4 regions of the Bacillus sp. JJ1566 genome follow, and region 1 is predicted to be linked to each of the others. Evidence: riboswitches for the same ligand, from Rfam matches in the RefSeq annotation. Region 1 holds a riboswitch; each other region holds the start of a gene.
What was found. Region 1 has a riboswitch for cyclic di-GMP ahead of V7112_RS05885 (sensor domain-containing diguanylate cyclase). Riboswitches for the same ligand answer to the same signal wherever they lie in the genome.
Positions count from the first base shown of each region.

Region 2: another riboswitch for cyclic di-GMP. It lies ahead of V7112_RS22010 (anti-repressor SinI family protein); the one in region 1 lies ahead of V7112_RS05885 (sensor domain-containing diguanylate cyclase).
Region 3: another riboswitch for cyclic di-GMP. It lies ahead of V7112_RS07830 (EAL domain-containing protein); the one in region 1 lies ahead of V7112_RS05885 (sensor domain-containing diguanylate cyclase).
Region 4: another riboswitch for cyclic di-GMP. It lies ahead of V7112_RS05480 (leucine-rich repeat protein); the one in region 1 lies ahead of V7112_RS05885 (sensor domain-containing diguanylate cyclase).

Region 1 is NZ_JBALOP010000010.1:71,216-74,414, forward strand. It holds gene V7112_RS05880 (YxcD family protein) at 1-267, shown strand, start outside; gene V7112_RS05885 (sensor domain-containing diguanylate cyclase) at 426-1,616, opposite strand; cyclic di-GMP riboswitch class I at 1,779-1,906, opposite strand; gene V7112_RS05890 (ABC transporter ATP-binding protein) at 2,190-3,199, shown strand, end outside.
Region 2 is NZ_JBALOP010000066.1:6,513-9,711, reverse strand. It holds gene V7112_RS22025 (ABC transporter ATP-binding protein) at 1-725, shown strand, start outside; gene V7112_RS22020 (VanZ family protein) at 825-1,283, shown strand; gene V7112_RS22015 (helix-turn-helix domain-containing protein) at 1,334-1,666, opposite strand; gene V7112_RS22010 (anti-repressor SinI family protein) at 1,796-1,936, opposite strand; cyclic di-GMP riboswitch class I at 1,971-2,060, opposite strand; gene V7112_RS22005 (YqhG family protein) at 2,437-3,199, opposite strand, start outside.
Region 3 is NZ_JBALOP010000015.1:103,799-106,997, forward strand. It holds gene V7112_RS07830 (EAL domain-containing protein) at 1-1,669, opposite strand, end outside; cyclic di-GMP riboswitch class I at 2,102-2,186, opposite strand; cyclic di-GMP riboswitch class I at 2,973-3,061, shown strand.
Region 4 is NZ_JBALOP010000008.1:59,042-62,240, forward strand. It holds gene V7112_RS05465 (InlB B-repeat-containing protein) at 1-55, shown strand, start outside; gene V7112_RS05470 (hypothetical protein) at 993-1,349, shown strand; gene V7112_RS05475 (hypothetical protein) at 1,511-1,615, shown strand; cyclic di-GMP riboswitch class I at 1,742-1,828, shown strand; partial or broken gene V7112_RS05480 (leucine-rich repeat protein) at 1,914-3,199, shown strand, end outside.

The DNA.
Region 1 (3,199 bases):
GAACAAGAAATCATTAATGCCGTCTGTGTTTATATCGGCTTAAAAAAGCAAGTAAAGCCAGAAGAGGTTGAAGTAGAGCTCATGTATGACGATGACTATGGGTTCTCCGCAGAGGTTTATGTGAACGATCGAAAACAGGTCCTTATTATGGCGAACCTAATTGAAGCAATTCGTTTATGGCTTGGCGAATTTCTAAACAGAGACCCGTATGCCGGGATCAAACTTGTGTTAGACGATGAAGAAGGCATTATTGCCCATATTAACTAAGAAAAGCGCAAGCGCCTTGTTCAGCCCCGACAAGCATAAGAAAAGCCGGCCAGAAGGATGCCCTTTATCCTTCTTGGCGGATTGGCTTATGACCTCGAGGGGCTAGGCGCTGGAGCTAGACAACGAGTAAAAAGCTCATCCATTTGGATGAGCTTTTATTAATGAGCCACGACCATGCGATTTTTTCCACTTTCTTTTGCAGCATAAAGCGCTTGGTCTGCTGCTTTTTTCAAAGAATCAACAGTTGTTCCATTATATGGAAATACACCAACGCCCGTACTAATCGAAACCGTAATTTTTTCATCATTAATGATCAGTGGGTGTTCGCGATAGTACCCCTTTAGCGTTTCGTAGATTTCCTCCACACCCATATCGATTTGGGATTTAATGAGAATCATGAATTCATCGCCCGCATAACGATAGCCTTCTATCTTATCATTACATAGCGTTTTTATTCCATCTGCAAGTATCTTTAAATATAAATCTCCAGCATCATGGCCGAAGTGGTCATTGACTTGTTTTAAATCATCTGAATCAATCATCATAACTGTAATTTCGTTATTTTCGTTTCGAATTAAATGTGCTAAATCCTCATGGAAAGCACGGTGATTTTTTAAATCTGTTAATTCATCGGTACGAGACATCGTATAAATTTTCGCATATAATCGAGCTGTTTCAATCGAGTTGATAACTTGAGCACCAATCATTTGCAAGAGGTCCTCGTGCTCCTTCCGATAGGCGAAGTCCTTAAAGCTTTGGGTCGAAATCACACCTTTAACTTGGTCATCAATTACAACTGGTACGAAAAGACAGGACCTTGTATCTTTGTCCCCCTCCCCCATTTTTGTATTAAATTCGATGTTTTGGTTTTGATGCTTGAGGTGAATGATTTCTCTTGTTTTAATAACCTTTGATGTGTAATTTTCACCAAAGTCCACGATACTAGGAGGAGCCGGTTCTCCATTATCCATAATAAAAATAAATTGGATATGCGTATCACCTGGATTATGCAAGGCAATATAAAATGCATCTGCTGGCATAACACGTGAAACCATCTCATAGGACTTTTGAAGAAGAACGCTTTCATTTAGGGTTTTACTGCAAATTTGGGCAAATTCATGAAGGATACGGTAATGCTTGTTCATCCAATGCATATTTTCCATTTGTTCGTTCATTTGTTGGAGTTGGGTTAAAAGGGTGCTGGTAATCTCATGTTCTTCTTGTTCTTGACTGGCCGCGTCAAAAAAGCTACGAATCTCATCGGAAATCAAATTCTTTTCGGAACCAACCTTTGCGATTAGTTCACTAATTTTTTTTAGTACGTTCAGATTCTGGATGTATTTCTCCATTTGTAATCACTTCCAAAATTTTATAGAGGGAGTTCTAAAAGAATAACAAGCGCTCCCTTATCCAAAAATCTAGTAGAATAGTAGCAACAAAATTATATAATGGTATAAAAAAAGACTAATCAAATACCGATTAATCTTCGTTCTTACGATACGAGTTATACTCGGCAACTGGCTGGCATGTCCAAAAACCGGATGTTCAAAAAGGTAGTCGATTCCTTCTTTTTAAACTCATGGACTAAGCCCCTATAGTTTTGCGTCTTCATCTTTCAATGAATTTGCCTTTACTTTATTCAATTACCCTACTAAAGAAAGAGTATTTTAAATTGTACTATAATTATATTTCTATTTTCGCTTTAGGTCAATGAAATTGGCCTAACATTTTTCTAAATATGTGAATATTTTCCTATTACTAATATCCTAGTTAATCCCTCTCGATTATTTTCAACAGTGAAACCCATATTTTTACACCTTGACTATTGTGATTGTTATTGAATTTTTTACCGGTTCGTGTATAATTATGCCGGATTACATAAAATCCTATCACTTTAATTTAATAGAAAGAAGGGGGTTGCTATGAAAAGTATACCTATTATCCAGTTTAAAAATGTAACGAAACAATATGATAATGACCAACCTGTCCTCAACAATGTCAGCTTTGAAATTGAAAGAGGAAAGTTTTATACCCTTCTTGGTCCTTCCGGATGTGGAAAAACAACAATATTACGTTTGATTGCAGGATTTATTGAACCCTCAGATGGAGAGGTTTATTTTAATGGAAAAAAAGTAAATACGACACCTGCCAATAAACGTCAGGTTAATACGGTATTTCAGGATTATGCCTTATTTCCACATCTTAATGTATATGAAAATGTTGCCTTTGGCTTACGAATAAAAAAAATGAAGCAATCTGAAATCGATAAAAAAGTGAAGGAAGCTTTAAGCTTCGTCAATCTTACTGGCTATGAAAATCGTGAAATTAAAGAAATGTCTGGTGGACAGAGACAACGTGTTGCAATTGCTCGCGCGATTGTCAATGAGCCGGAGATTATTTTATTGGACGAGCCCTTATCTGCGCTCGATTTAAAGCTTCGTACAGAAATGCAGTATGAGCTTCGCGACCTTCAGAAGCGCCTTGGCATTACCTTTATCTTTGTCACACATGATCAAGAGGAAGCTCTTGCTATGTCTGATGAGATTTTTGTATTGGATAAAGGAAAGATTCAACAAAGTGGCAGTCCGATAGATATTTATGATGAACCAATCAACCGCTTTGTTGCAGATTTTATTGGAGAATCTAATATCGTAACAGGAAAAATGCACAAGGATTTCCTAGTTGAATTTGTTGGAAAAACATTTGATTGTGTTGACCAAGGCTTTTCTGACAAAGAACAAGTTGATATTGTCATCCGTCCTGAAGATCTAGAAATTACCTCTGTTGAAAAAGGAAAGCTACAGGTTGTTGTAGACTCTCAGCTTTTTAGGGGTGTTCACTATGAAATTTGCGGCTTTGACAAGGACGGAAATGAATGGCTTGTACACTCCACAAAGAAAGCTAAGGTTGGCGATGAAATCGGGCTTTACTT
Region 2 (3,199 bases), on a different contig from region 1:
AGAAAGTGTATTTTAGATATAGAGAAAGTGATCAGAAATATGCGCTAAAGGGGATTGATGTGTTCATTCCCTCATACCAAATGACAGCAATTGTTGGGCGGTCTGGTGCTGGAAAAAGTACACTAATTGATTTATTAATGGGCTTAAATCAACAAGAAAATGGTCAGGTTTTACTTGATGGTGTACCTCTATCTGAATCAAACTTGTTATCGCTTAGGCGTTCGATAAGCTATGTTCCACAAGATCCATTTTTGTTTAATGTAAGTATTAGGGAAAACTTAGAAATTCTAAACCAAGATGCTACTGATGAACAACTATGGGAGGCACTTGAGTTTGCTTCTGCAGCAGATTTTGTGCGTAGGCTTCCTCAAGGTCTTGATACACTAATTGGCGACCGGGGAATTCGTCTCTCTGGAGGAGAGCGCCAAAGGATTGTTCTTGCGAGGGCAATATTGCGTAATCCTTCTATATTAGTATTGGATGAAGCTACTAGTGCACTAGACACTGAAAATGAATCAAATATTCAAGAAGCCTTAGAAAAATTAAAAGGGAAAATGACAATCATTGTTATTGCGCATCGTTTGTCAACTATACGAAATGCGGATCAGGTTATTGTATTAGAGCAAGGAGAAGTAATTCAACAAGGTAATTTTAACCAACTTGCGAATGATAAACGAGGAATGTTTAGTCATCTCCTAGGAAAGCAAATGGAAGCTACTTTATAAAATATTTACCTTGAGTGGTCTTTTAATCGAGAAGTTTGGAGAAAATGTTAAAAGTACTTATAGTGAGTATGGTATTTTGAAAAAGAAAGTAGGTATTACATGCTACTCCGAGCTTCTCTAAGGCTTTTACCCGTAATATATATGACGTGGATTTGGTTACAATCAAGTCATTTTAATCCTAGCAAATTAGAAGGGATTCATGTTCAAATTGGTGTACCTATCTATTTATTGTTAGGTGCTGCGCTCGAAATTGGTCATCTGTTTCAGTTTGCGATTTTATACGCATTATTGGTGATGGCTTTCCTGACCTTTGGAAAGTTATCACTTAGGATAGAAATTCTCCTATTTACAATCTCAGTTTTATACGGTGCCCTAGATGAAATCCATCAATACTATGTCCCATTCAGATCTTTTTCGGTAACTGATTTGATAAAAGACACGATTGGTGTCATTGTAGTTTCATATATCATCCACAAAAAATATTTTCATCACCAACAATCAAGGATTAGCAAATTTTTAAGAGGGATAACAGGTCTAAATAAGAATATATCCCTATAAAAAAGCCCTTCAAGAGATGAAGTTTTTTCACTCTTCTGAAGGGCTTTTTATTATTTGTTATTGGTATTCTTCCATTTGTTAAATTCTAAGAACGCTTTAAATTCTTCCTTTGAAACACCGGATTTCATTGCTTCTTGTACTAGTTGGGTCCAATCAGAATCAAGATCTTCTATTTGAACTTCGTGATCCTCTTCATGGAGTAGAGTGTTCACTGATACCCCAAGGACCGCAGAGATTTTCTCTAAAAATTGAATAGAAGGATTTGATTGAAGGTTGCGTTCCATTGAACTTAGATATGATTTAGCAACCCCAGCTCTATCAGCTAATTCAGATAGGGATAATTTTCTTTGCAAACGGTATTGTTTGATACGTTGACCAATCATTAAATCCACCTTCCTCCATTTATGATTATAACATAAAATGAAGAGGTTTGTTTTATATGAAGAACGTTTTTGTCAAAAATATTGTAAGATTAAGTGTTTTACCGAAGTTAGAGTGGGTTTCTCTGTTCTTTATCCAATCAATGAGTCAAGTCCGTCAGCTTTTTCTGCAAAGAACGCTTTGATTTCATTCACACTAATTCCCATATCTAGTGCTTCTAAAATTAGGTCTACCCATTCCTGATCAAGTGTTTCGTTTTCTACTTTTATCATACTTTCCAATACCCTCCCAAAATACATTAGTATTCCAGGCAGTCCAGCCATCATAATTGAAATTTCCAACCTTAGACCTGTGACTTTGCGTCCCTATTTTTCAATAAGTTTGCCTTTGTCTGTTGAAGCTCCGCCGACTGACCTAAAACGATAGTCCATATATGTATAGAACCTTTGTATTACATTTAGAAGTATAATTCATAAAAAACATCTTTTATGTAAAAAACTGTCGATGTCAAAATATTTACAAAATAAAATTAATTGCTTGTTTACTCCCTCGAAAAATGGATACTTTTCACCAATGGTGTAGGAAAAACTCGAAAGATAAGAAAAAAGACCTAGGAATTGTTAACTAAATGGAAGGGAGGGTTAATAAATATCTATTTTACATAAGATTTTTTGTAAAAATTCCAATTAAATGTAAGGTATTTGTCGAACGATTTTTTAAGTAATTTCATAAAAATATGTAACCTACCCCCAAAAATGAGGATAGGCCATTTTTACATTGTATTTTGACATAGATAAAACAATCCGCCATTGATAATTTCGACAAGGATTTTCGGTTCGTATTGGTCCTTGAGTGCTTCTTTTTCAATTTCATAGCTTTCTGGCTTTTCGTCGATTCCTTCATAAAAAGCATCTAACAGGGTTAAATCTTCATCCCAACGTTTTCTTGCTTCATCAGCCCATGCGTGAGTTTGTGATTCCGCATAGCCTCTCACATATTGCTGAAGTCGATTAACACCACTTTGTGGCTTAACCAGTGGTGACATCGTATACGTTAAATCTGGTATTTTTGGAGTGAGTGGCAGCTTTTCCACTTTTTCCTGAAAATCCTCAACAATGATTCCATTAATGAGTTGTAAGCCAAGCGACATCAATACATCACGCTTACGGTCACTCTTATACGAAACCTTCACATTTAACCCAAGCCAAGGGTATAGAGGTGTATTACCTTGGGCACCGGGTGGTTTTTGTTGATACAACCGAATGTAGCTTGCTAGCTTTTTTGTTGATTCAAAAATTTGATGTAAGCGGGGAGCTCCGAAATGGATAAAGTCACCCTTTACATTTTCAGGTGCTTGGTCCCGGTCCGTAATTAATGTTAACTTCATCGGATTCGGTTCTCCACCTGTTTTTTCAACATATGTCCAATAAAAGGGACGGTTCATTAACTGCTTATCTAGATCGATTGTCAACTGAACCGTCATATATCCAGGATGGCGTTCAATAATTTCGCAATGGTTAGATATAAAATATTTC
Region 3 (3,199 bases), on a different contig from region 1:
AAGCTGCATCTGCATTTTTTATTAATTCCTCAATGGTTTTTCCATTCTCGGGAAATGTACTTATCCCAACACTTGTAGTTATGAGTAATTCGAAATCTTCAATAATAAATGGAAGGTCTAGACAGTCAATGATAGATTTGGCGGCATTAATCGGGTAGTCTGAGTCTTCGTAATCCCAAAAGATAATACCAAATTCATCTCCACCTAGTCTTGCAAATAATGAGTTTTTGTTTAATAACATATTTACTCTTTGACTAAATTCGTATAGTAATTTGTCCCCGATTTGGTGCCCTAGTGATTCATTTATATTTCGAAAACGATCTAAATCTATATAAAGAATTGAAACGTGTTTTTTAACATGTTCTGAAGCTGTGATTAATTCATTTATTTTATTTTCAAAAAGCATTCTATTTGGTAGTTTTGTTAAATAATCGTGAAAAGCCAAATATTGAATTCTTTTTTCATATTCTTTCTGTTCTGTAATATTTGAAATAATACCGTCAAACCTAATGACTTCACCATTTTTGTTAAGGACAGGAAGTGTTTGATCTTGAACCCACACAACCTCCCCATTTCTATGAATAATGCGGTATTGATGATAGAGATTTTCACCTTTTAATTTTTTATGTTGTATATTATGAAATTCAGTATAATCATCCGGATGGATTAGTGAATCCCAAGTAATTTGATTCCCGAAGTCAGACGGAGAATACCCTGTAATCGCCTCAACTCCCTTGGATACCAAATTGTAGTCACCTTTTTTTATGTCAAAAGACCAAATACCTGCATCCAAATTATCAAAAATATGTTCAACCTGATTTTCACTTTCTTTAAGCTTTAGTTCTATCACCTTTCTTTTGGTGATATCTTGAACAGTACCTATAAATCGAACTGGTTTCCTATTTTCGTCTAAGATTACATCCGCTTGGTTATATAGATGAATCGTTGTCCCATCCTTACGAAGAATTCTAAATTCAAAACCAAAATTTCGTCTTTCTTCAATAGCAGATAGAATAGCTTTTTTAAATTTTTCCCGATCATCGGGATGAGCAAGTTCTGTAATACTATCAAATGTTGGTACAAATACCTCAATATTTTCAATTCCGTATAGCACATACATCTGATTCGACCAATATGCTTCATCCTCCATAATGTCATAATCATAGCTTCCGATTGCACCTACTTTTTGCGCTAATTCAAGGCTACTTTTGATTTTGACCAATTCTTTTTCATGTTCAACGTACTTTGTTATATCTCTTGCAAACGCATAAACAATTGCCGTTTCCCGATCACTGATGATTGGTATTAGATTAACATCGATATTAATTAAATTCCCATTTGCCTGTGAGATAGCCGTTTGATAATTTTGTGGTTTCCCCTGTAATGCAAGTTGAAAATATTTTTTTCTTTTATATTTGTCATTACTATAAAAATACTGTTGTATCTTACTCGGTAATTCCTTTTCACTATATCCGAATGCCTTAATTACCGACTGGTTAAAGTGCAATAGTTTCCCATTCCCATCAAATGCTAAAACTGCATGTGGATGATTATCTATTAGTTCTTTTATTAGAAATAAATCATTCCCAATTTCAGTATTTTTCGTAGATAAAAATTTTTCATCATTTGAAAACATAGTAAGTTGTTTAAAAAAAGATAATTTAGCCATTTGTATCCCCCTTTAAATCACGGCATATTTTTATGTAACAAACTGTATTCGAAACTATTAAAATGCGTTAGTGTCTATGTTGTATTTCAAAAACGTTTTTGCTCAAACATTTAGATAAGATTGAAATTCATAATCATATCCCTATGTTGTTTATGATAAAAAGTACTAATTTACACAAGACTTTCTTACTATTGGTGCTTACATGCTAATTTTGCCGTAATTTGTCAAAAAAAAGAATCACCTTTGATTCCTATTCATATAGGAAGGGGTTCTTATTTCCTAATAGGAAGGGGGTCCTATATTCTTCTAGGAAGGATAGTGTAGTTATACTAGATAGGCATTACTATTTTGTTTATCCGTTATTTTAACCATGTTTATTAGAAAAAAGATAACTGCACCGAAAACGGGAGTTATCCTTTCCTTCCGACTATTTTAGGTAACCCGACTACCATTGCATTGTTGCTTTAGGCTCGTGGCTTTGCGTCCTTACCTTTAGATAAGTTTGCCTATATCGTTATAGAACTTATTAACCATATATAATATATTAGTAGTATAAAGATTAAGACAAAAGCACTATATATTCAACAACGTAAGCCAAATACCAGGAAGTACCATAAAATATTTTGTATTATTAAATATCTAAATAATTCCCTTCTTCTGTGCTTTTTTATCACATATTAATTTGTTAATTCATTAAATTTTTTTGCATAGTCGTAATAAAGACAAGTACTTTGCAAACAAGATTAATTAATGACTGAGTCAGGAGAAACTGGTTACGATGGCACGTTTACAGTCGATGCAGATGAAAACACTCAAACCTTTGAACAGTCGCTTTCTATTAAAAATGAGGAAATATAAGAAACCCAAAAGATAATGGGAGATCGGGGTAAGTAAAGGTTGTACCGATGGGAAGACCTAAAAAGATCAAAAGAAAGACCATAAATTTGAACATAAAGCCCCATCAATGTGATGGGGAGCTTACTTTTCTGGTGACGAAACCTAATAAACAACAGATCGTCTTCCAAATTAAATAGTTTGAAAGAAAATGCAGTGATAATACAGATGGACTATTGGTTTTTTTCTACTAATACTTAACTCCAACAAAAGCAAATTAAAATTTTATTACCCTTTTAAATAATTCATTTTACTTCCTTGAAGAAAATCACAGTTGGTTAATAGTGGGTTTATTATTGGAAATATTTGATGTGTACCCTTTTTTTGATTAGCAAGGTAATATGAGTTTCAGAGAGTGATAGACGACGCAAATATACAAAGATATAAAGAGTCAAAAATCGTTCTCATTCTGCAACAAAGGCAAACTAGTTGAAAAATTAGGACGCAAAGCTACAGACCTACTGTGATGGTAATCACTATGGTGGCTGGGCCGCTGAAGAATGGAGAATGATACTCACACTATGAGTTGAAATTCAATATTCTTCCGATTCAAACAAAAAATTTGTGTTGGAGGGATTTTTTTTATGGAGAAAATCAAGTTCGTTTCTATAAATCAATCAAACAATCATTCTAAGG
Region 4 (3,199 bases), on a different contig from region 1:
GCTCCTATTACTAGGCACCGTGTTTTACCTAGTTAACAGAAGATTGAAAGCTTAGGGACAGAGGGACAGGTCCCTCGTCCCAGGGAAAATATTGTATTCTAGTTAAATGAACCGGAGAGCATGAGAATTATCATGCTCTTCGGTTTTTTTGGGACAGGGGGACAGGTCCCTTGTCCCAGGAAAAATTCTGTAATCCAGTGGTACTACAAATGTTTCCAAAACCCAAGGTAGAGCTTTTTTATTTATCGACTAGAATACTGTATGATAAGGGGTGGAGGTTAGATAAAAGATGAGCAAAAATAAAGGTGGACTATTTAAAGCAATCCGAATCGTCATCCTCGGCTTCTTATTCATAAGAGAATTAATTACATACAAAATAAAAAAGGGAAAGTAGGGACAGAGGGACAGGTCCCTTGTCCCAGCTATTTTAAATGTCGTAAGTTTATTTGCTTATTGGAACAACCAGGAAGTTGTTAATCAACTTTGTAAAAGGGCACTATTGTGTTAACTGTCACTGGATTTTACCAACATCCCCACCCATGACCTTATTTTACAGCGATTGTCACTAGTACCGTTTGCTAAGTGGAAATCTAGAGTCTAATCCCCTCGTATTTTGACCGAGGAATTGGACGGCTGACCTTCAAAATCGCCCCCCTCGTCTACCCATTTTCATTGTACTCAAGATCACCATTAGGTCTGTAGAATTAGTGTCTTTTTCAATTTCAACGTTTTCTTTGTCATCACTAGCAACTTCCTCGGCTTTTTTCAACGCCGCAGCCACACGTGCATAAGAGCAATTACATATTTATCTTCTGTTGTTATATCCGTTTGAAACTTTAAATCCAGTACCCTTCCATCGTCTTCGAGTTTCGCAAAATCATAATTCTTGAATCATGCACTGAAATTCCTGCACCCACGTGCTATTTGTGCAGGAGTTTTGGAGGGATTGTCGAATTACATTTTTATATGGTATAGGATAGGGTGATCGAAGCGTGTTTAAGGCCAAAGATTGGAAGAAAAAGAGCTTGCGAATTTTATTTTTACTTACTATTTATTTTGCATATGAATACCAAAAGCCAATAATGACAACAGAGAAAGCCACAGATTATGCAGCTTTGTGCTTGTTTGTTCCACCAAAAAGATTGGGAATAGAATCCAAGGAAATGAATTGGCCCTATATTGAAGCAGAGAAACTTTCCATTGATCAAAAGAACGGTTTTTTTAATCAAATAACGAATAAACGCGAGTTCAATATAACTCTGATAACTAAAAATGGAGAAGAACTAATGGTTAAGCTTGACGCGTATAGTGGAGATTGCCTTGAGGTGACTGGACCATTAAATGAATAGGGTGGACTACTGCTTATTGTGCGAGGATAAATAAGAAAAGTAAGGTTGATAGGATTAACCCAGAATTATGAAACTAATGAACAAAAAATTGATTGAAAAGAACGAGGAGGGTTTCCCGCATCTCTTTACGGGTTATATAAACGGGAATAAAAGGAGGGCAGTTGATAGGAAACAAGTGGTATTACTTCTATAGTGGCGGTCAAATGGCAGCCAATACTACTATAAATGGCTATAAATTCAATGCAAATGGAGCTTGGATTAACTAGATTGGGACAGAGGGACAGGTCCCTTGTCCCTGTAAAAATATGGTGGGACGAGGAACCTGTCCCCTTGTCCCAGGTATTTCCTAAACTACCAATTTAGTTTATACTATTAGATATAGTTAAAAATACCTATTTTTATGGCAAACTACTTGAAAGAGTAGGACGCAAAGCTAGAGGGGCTACTTCGGATTTTAGAATTGCCAGCCAGTTGCAAGCTAAGAATTGTGATGCCCTTTTTAGGGTGTTTTTTTTTTGCAGGTGAATAGGTGAAAAATGATGAAAAAAGAGAGGGAATAATTTAATGTTAGAACCAGTTGAAATCAAACCAACAAGTAAAAAGGTGTTAACACTACTTTTTACTATATTTTTAATAGGAGCTTTCCAATTCATGAGTCCTATAACGAAAGCAGAGGTACAAGGTACGACTCCAATCAACGAGGAGTTTGAATGGGTAGATAATGGAGATAACACGGTTACGATTACGAGATACATAGGGACTGACACAAATGTCAACATACCAAATGAAATTGATGGCAAAGCAGTTGTTGAAATCGATGATTTTGCATTTAATGGGTTTCTTAATGGGGTTAAAATCACGAATGTATATATTCCTAGTAATGTAAAAAGCCTCGGGCAAGCAGTTTTTACTAGAAACGTTTTAGAATCTATTGAGGTAGATCCTGATAATCTCTACTTTAAGGACATTGATGGAAAAGGTTTATATTCGAAGGATGGAAAAGTATTAATTCAAGGTACAATGTCTGGCCAAATTAATGAGGGAACGGAAATGATCGGTGATCAAGCATTATTAGGTATGGTCTTAACCAATATAAAGCTTCCTAGTACCATAAAATATATTGGAAAAGCAGCCTTTTATGATAACGAAATTTCAGAATTAATAATTGGAAGTAACATAAGCTTTAGTCCTACTAATTCTTTTGCATCTGTAGCGTTTGGGAAAAACCCACTCCAAACCATTAAGGTAGATACAGATCATCCAAACTTTAAAGATATCGATGGAAAAGGAATGTATACCAAAGATGGTAAACAATTAATTATTGGTACAGCTTCTGGTGAAGTTGCAGAAGGAACAGAATCAATACGTTACGATGCATTTATTTCTACAAAAGGATTAACAAAGTTAGTTATTCCAAGCAGTGTTAATAAGATTGATGATTATCTATTTAGACACGGTACTCTACATGAGGTGGTTATTCAAGGGAAGGATACAATTATTAATCTTTTTGAATTCGGTGGCTCTGGAATTCTAATCCATGAGAATTCTCAACCAATAAACAAAAATATAACAATTTATAGCCATGCCTCATCAGGTGCAAAGGAATATGCAGATCAATATGGTATGAATTTTGCTTTGATTGAAAATGGATGGGAGTTGAAAAACGGTCAGTGGGTTTATTATGAAGACGGAATACAACAAACTGGTTGGATTCTGGACGGTAGCACTTGGTATTACTTGGGAACCGATGGTTTTATGAAAACGGGTTGGTTGCTGGAAAATGGTTCTTGGTATTACCTTAATAGTAGTGGTGCGATGATGACTAATTGGCAAAAAGTAAATAATATCTG